Regions from separate parts of the Vibrio japonicus genome, predicted to be linked through region 2. Evidence: riboswitches for the same ligand, from Rfam matches in the RefSeq annotation. Region 2 holds a riboswitch; the other holds the start of a gene.
The links. Region 2 has a riboswitch for lysine ahead of lysC (lysine-sensitive aspartokinase 3). Riboswitches for the same ligand answer to the same signal wherever they lie in the genome.
Positions count from the first base shown of each region.

Region 1: linked by a shared signal. The riboswitch ahead of tet(35) (tetracycline efflux Na+/H+ antiporter family transporter Tet(35)) and the one ahead of lysC (lysine-sensitive aspartokinase 3) in region 2 are both predicted to bind lysine.

Region 1 covers NZ_CP102096.1:1,649,095-1,652,524, forward strand. Annotated here, with positions in the region: gene tet(35) (tetracycline efflux Na+/H+ antiporter family transporter Tet(35)) at 6-1,607, opposite strand; lysine riboswitch at 1,723-1,905, opposite strand; gene NP165_RS07840 (H-NS histone family protein) at 2,435-2,848, shown strand; gene NP165_RS07845 (inosine/guanosine kinase) at 2,956-3,430, opposite strand, start outside.
Region 2 covers NZ_CP102096.1:329,972-333,401, reverse strand. Annotated here, with positions in the region: gene NP165_RS01685 (pyridoxal-phosphate-dependent aminotransferase family protein) at 1-939, opposite strand, end outside; lysine riboswitch at 1,206-1,383, shown strand; gene lysC (lysine-sensitive aspartokinase 3) at 1,547-2,899, shown strand; gene pmbA (metalloprotease PmbA) at 2,959-3,430, opposite strand, start outside.

The DNA.
Region 1 (3,430 bases), 1.3 Mb from region 2:
TTATATTAAGCGTTCTGGCACGATGCTATTTTGGACTTTGACATCCAAGATAGAACAACACACACCACGATAAATGCCACTGTTGCCGCGCTAAACGACAATGCAATTGAAGCCGTCATACCAAGCGAAACAAAGCCAATACAAGACACCAACGCAACCGAAAGTGCATAAGGCAACTGAGTTGCTACATGGTCGATGTGGTTACAGCGCGCACCTGTCGAAGACAAAATCGTTGTATCTGAAATTGGAGAACAATGGTCGCCAAAAACAGAGCCAGCAAGAACAGCACTTAGCATAGGCAACATTAGAGCGATATCAGTCGCTGCCGCCATATCACCCGCAATAGGTAGCATGATGCCGAATGTACCCCATGAAGTACCTGTAGAAAATGCCATCAAACCAGACAACAGGAACAAGATAACTGGCAACCAATGTGGAGCGATATTGCCTTGCGCCATAGTAGAAAGGTATGCACCTGTCTTCATTTCGCCTATAACAGAGCCAATAGACCAGGCAAAGACTAAGATAAGGATCGCACCAAACATAGACTTAGCACCAATCCAAAGAGTGCGCGCAATCTCAACAAATGGAAGCCCTTGTTTAAGCACTGTTACCAACGCGACAAACAAGCCAACTAAACCACCGTAAATGAGTGACGCACCCACATCCGTATTTTCGAAAGCACCAAGTAATGCGAACTCTTTACCGTCTGCTACTAGCGCTTGTGCACCCGTGTAAAGCATCGACGCGACCGTAGCAATAATCAGAGTAACGATGGGTAACACCAAGTCCAATACTTTGCCTTTATCGCTTTCACGAATATCAAGCTCTTCGTTTAACTCATGCGCTTCTGGTGCATCGTTTTCTTGATCTTTATCGAAACCACGTCCTTGGGATGCCGCGATTTCATGTTCACGCATTTTGCCGATATCTAGGCCAAACCACGCGACCGCAAATACCATTAGCAGAGCAAAGACCGCATAATAGTTCATAGGAATTAAACGAACATAAGCACCGAGTGCTGAGTATTCCGTAATGCCATGAGACACCAAAATACCGCCGATGATAGTGATAATGTACGCGCCCCAACTAGAAGCTGGCATAAGCACACACATAGGAGCCGCAGTCGAGTCCAAAACGTACGCCAACTTTGCACGAGACACGTAAAAACGGTCAGTCACAGGGCGAGATATCGCACCAACGGCCAAGCTATTAAAGTAATCGTCGACAAAAATGAATACGCCTAAAAAAGCGGCTAAAAGTTTAGAACCACGTTTACTTTTTACACGAGACTGCGCCCATTCTGCGAAAGCGCGCGTACCACCAGACAATGTCAGTAAAGCTGTCATCATGCCGAGTAGTAATAAGAAGCCAACAATGCTCATATTCCAAGTATTGATGCCACCGTCTTCAACAAACACACTTGAAACGGTTGAACCAATATAACTTAGCGTATTCCCAACTGAGTAATCATTCAGCAGGATAGAGCCTAAAATAATACCGACGCCCAAAGAAATAAGAACGCGACGAGTAATGATCGCCAGACTTAGTGCCACGAGTGGAGGCAAAAGTGACAAAGGAGATGATGCAAAATCAATTAAATTCATGATCTTCAAAAACCAGTTATAAATGGTTAGAGATCTACTGCAGACTTATTGCCGTAAATTGAATTTCTAGCAATAGTATTGAACTTAGCGATGGGGAAGCGAACACGTCACCCAGCCCTACAGTAGCGCTCCATAGTTTTACAAATTATAGACTATGGCAGTGTTACCCCTATTCGAGAATAACCCCAGCGAGCGCTTTTGATATGGACACTCACTTCGGCGAGATAACCTTCCATACTTGCTCATTGGTATCACCCCAACAAGTATTACTCATTTATCCCGCGCCTCTACCGCGATTGATGAATTTTAAACCAAGTTAAAGTGATTTTAACAATGATTTAACCAACATATCGCATTAGGTGACGCTCATTGTACTTATCCAATTGGCCATTTCAATATTTCATTCTAATTTAATGTTAAAAACACTGAGCATTTTGCTAGCGTAAGTTTCCACACCCTTTGCATAGTCATCCAATCACTTATTGCCGATACGGCCAATTTCATACACTTAAAATTCGTTTGGGCTAAAACATATATATCATTAACGATATTCAACAGTATGCCCGAGATTGAATATCAAGAAATGTAATATTTATCAAAGATGAACAATCCTAATTATGAAACACACCGCTTAATAGCAATACAGAAATTAGGGGGATTGCATATATTTATATGTTGTTCGGTTTAATGATTAAATAAGCCATTTGAAGCATGACAAATTATATAAAGAAGAATTTATCTAAATTTACAGAGAAGAGATTGTAATATATAAATTTCGGGATTATTATCTAATGAATTAGCTTATCCTTATTTAGTGAGTACAAAACATGTCAGAACTAACAAAAACACTATTAAACATTCGTAGCTTGCGCGCATTTTCTCGCGAGCTAACTCTGGAGCAATTAGAAGAAGCTCTAGAAAAATTAACGACTGTTGTTGTGGAACGCCAAGAAGCGGAAGAAGAAGAGCGTGCGGCTCGTGCAGAACAAGAAGCTAAACTTGCTGCGATTGCAGATCAAATAACAAAAGACGGCATTGACGTTGATGCACTAATTAGCGCTCTTGCTGGTGATACTAAAACTAAGTCAAAATCTAAAGCTAAGCGTGCTCCTCGCCCAGCAAAATACAAATATGTAGATGCAAATGGCGACGAAAAGACTTGGACAGGTCAAGGCCGTACTCCATCTTCAATCCAAGAGCAACTAGATGCGGGTAAATCTCTAGATGATTTCCTAATCTAAAATAAATGCAAATTAATATTAAAGCACTTAAATCGGCGCTTTAATATTAAGACAAAAGCATTAGAACAAAAAGCCCGCATACGCGGGCTTTTTCATACCTTTTATTCTTAACGTTCCCAGTACGCTTCTTCCAAACTATCTTCGCGTTCTGGTAAGCCACGAGACAAACGTGGAGAGTGCTGGACTAATACTTCATAGCTCGCTCGATTCGAATATTTACATACTTGCGAGAATGAAGAGTAAGTTAAGAATGCATGAGCATGTTTGCTTGAGTTAGGCACGTTTTCTTTATGGTATTTATTCGCTGCCATATCATGCAACAGCGCCGATAATGCGGCATCTCCCGCACCATTAGTATTCTTAATTTTTTCCGGGCCACCCATATATGGAGAGATATGAGAATACACTTTGATTGGATTCTCACAGCCGTTTTTAGATGCCGGGCGGCTAAATTCATAACGGTTAAATTCAGCAATACTACCTGGTAGCAGTGGTAAAGAAGTGACTCGTTTTGCGGTGTCTTCTGTATATCCGGCCATAAATAGACCAACTGGGCCCGCTGTACATAATACAAGATCAACC
Region 2 (3,430 bases):
AACATAAATCGCGTTCAACTGAGGTAAGCGAGATTCTTCATCAACCACAAATTCAAAGCCAAGTTTCTCCAAGCCAGCTTTAAGCTTCTCGTGCATCTCACTATGGCGTTTCCACGCATTCTCTAAGCCTTCATTTTTGAGGATAAGGAGAGATTCGTGCAGCGCATATAGGCTGTTTACTGGTGCTGTATGGTGGTAGCTACGTTTACCTTCACCGCTCCAGTACCCCAGAACCAAACTCTGATCTAAGAACCAGCTCTGCACTGGTGTTTTACGCGCTTGGATCTTTTCAATTGCCGCTGGAGAAAACGTCACGGGAGACAAGCCCGGAACACACGACAAGCACTTTTGGCTACCAGAGTACACTGCGTCCAATTGCCACTCATCCACTTTAAGAGGCACGCCACCCAGTGACGTCACCGCATCAACAATACTAAGTACACCGTATTGCTTCGCCAGTTTGCCCAGAGCTTCTGCATCACTGCATGCACCTGTTGACGTTTCAGCGTGAACAAATGCCAAGATCTTAGCATCAGAGTTCTCTTTTAGTGCCTGCTCAACTTTTTCAACAGAAACAGGTTTACCCCATTCATCATCAACCATCACTGCGACGCCACCAGCACGAACCACATTTTCGCGCATGCGCTCACCAAACACACCATTACGACACACAATGACTTTTTCGCCCGGCTCGATTAGGTTTACAAAACACGCTTCCATTCCTGCACTACCCGGTGCTGATACTGCAATCGTAAACTCGTTTTCAGTCTGAAAGGCATATTGCAGAAGTTGCTTTAACTCATCCATCATACCGATAAACAGCGGGTCTAAATGGCCAACAGTTGGACGGCTTAACGCTTGCAAAACTTGAGGTGAAATATCGGAAGGTCCAGGTCCCATAAGAATACGATGAGGTGGAATGAAACTTTGAATCGTCATTGGCTGCTCCTTGAATTGGTAGGCTATCTTTGTTGTAGTTATATCGATTTCATAAGCCACCTTAATCCAAATCGCCATAAGCAGCAATTATTCCTAAGTATTGGATAGATATCGATGCCTCTAATTTGTTATTTAAAATGGTTAATAAGTTATAAAATTTCGTTGACAAGCTGCTAAGAAAAACGTTCAATGCCAAATCAGGTGGTGAATATTTATCCCATCTAAACCAACAAACTCGGATAGATATTGTAAGTTGGTTAATTGCATTTTGCAGAAGAGGAGCACTACCCAGGTAGGTGTTTTGTGGAGCCGCAACTCCAAGACAATTCACTGAGGGGGAGTAGTGCCGAGGTAGATCAAAATTGTGGTTTTGGTTTGTCGGTTGACTTGGGTTGAGTCCCATCAACTGTCATCAGCACAGACTGGTGATGAGCTTCTGAGGTATACATTCTAAATACTAACCTCGCTATACGCTCATTCTCTCTTCAAATACAAAACTGTATTACCGCAAAAAACATTGGATGTTGGAATCTATCAATAGACAGTCATGAATGACTTCATTGGTGTTCCTAACTGTAATTTTTCAGGAAGTCGTGGGAGAAATGCCGTGAGCAATTTCAACGTTGCTAAATTTGGTGGAACAAGCGTTGCTAACTTCGAAGCAATGAGCCGCTGCGCCGCTATCATAGAATCAAATCCAAATACTAAGCTTGTCGTAAGCAGTGCCTGTTCAGGGGTAACAAACCTTTTAGTCGAACTTGCGAATGGTGTTCAGGATCAGGAACGCCGCAGTGACCTTTTAAAACAGCTCGCGGATATCCATGATTCGATCCTTGATAAACTGTCCGATTCCTCAGAAGCGGCCGCTGAGGTATACGGCATTCTAGATACCGTAACCAGCCTTGCCGAAGCTGCATCCATCCAAGCGAATACAAAGCTCACAGACCATCTCGTCGCGTGTGGCGAATTAATGTCTACGCATATTTTGACGCAATTGATGAAAGAACGTGGCATTAACGCAACACGCTTTGACATTCGTGAAGTGCTAAGAACGGACAGTACGTTTGGTAAAGGCGAACCTGAAATCGAAACTATTGCACAACTGGCGCAGCAGTCATTGGTACCACTTTGCAATGACTTTGTCGTAGTTACGCAAGGCTTTATCGGTTCAGATGAAGAAGGTAATACAACAACACTTGGCCGTGGTGGAAGTGACTACAGTGCGGCACTAATCGCTGAAGCAGTCAAAGCCTCAGGATTAGAAATTTGGACTGATGTTCCGGGAATTTACACCACAGATCCTCGTATTGCATCCAAAGCTTCTCCCATTCCAGAGATTAGCTTTAGTGAAGCGTCAGAAATGGCGAACTTCGGCGCTAAAATTCTCCATCCGTCCACGTTGGTTCCAGCACTGCGCCATGACATTCCGGTGTTCGTTGGTTCTTCGAAAGAGCCAGAAAAAGGTGGAACCTGGATTCGTCATCAGGTAGAAAGCTCACCGCTGTTTCGTGCGCTGGCACTAAGATGCAATCAAACAATGGTCACTCTGCGCAGTGCAAAAATGTTTCACGCTTACGGCTTCTTGGCCAAAGTATTCGAAATCTTGGCGAAGCATAAAGTGTCAGTGGATCTGATCACCACCTCAGAAATCAGCGTGTCGCTCACTTTAGATCAGACGGATACGTCTGGCGGCGCACCTCAGCTACCTGAAGCCGCTCGTCTAGAACTAGAAGAGTTATGTACGGTCGAAGTTGAGCACAATTTATGTTTGGTCGCGCTCATTGGTAACAATATGAGTGGAAGTAAAGGCTACGCAAAACAAGTCTTTGGCACATTAGAAGACTTCAACTTGCGCATGATTTGCTATGGTGCAAGCCCACATAACCTTTGCTTCCTAGTGCATGAATCCGTATCTAAATTAGCGATTCAAAAACTGCACAAAGAGTTGTTTGAAGGATAGAAAACAAAAAGGTTGGCTCATAGGCCAACCTTTTCTTTCAAGATGTAGGTATATGGATGTTACTCGCCAGCGACTTTCATCGATTCAAGAAGAATAGAACCCGTCTGAATCTGCGAGCGCGTTTCTACATCATTACCGACCGCTACAATCTGGTTGTACATCTCTTTCAAATTACTTGCGATGGTAATCTCTGAAACAGGGTATTGAATCTCACCATTTTCAACCCAGAAACCCGCAGCACCTCGAGAATAGTCACCAGTGACAATGTTTACACCTTGCCCCATCACTTCTGTAACCAAAAGACCAGTACCCAACTCTTTAAGCATTTGTTCAAAGTTTTGACCTGTAGATTTCACGTACCAGTTATGAATTCCCCCAGCGTGGCCGGTTGGGGTCATATTCATTTTACGTGCGGCGTAGCTTGTTAGTAGATACGTTGCTAATACACCATCGGTAATAATTTCAAGATCTTGAGTGAAGACACCTTCACTATCAAAAGGGCTTGAAGCCAAACCGCGTGGAACATGTGGT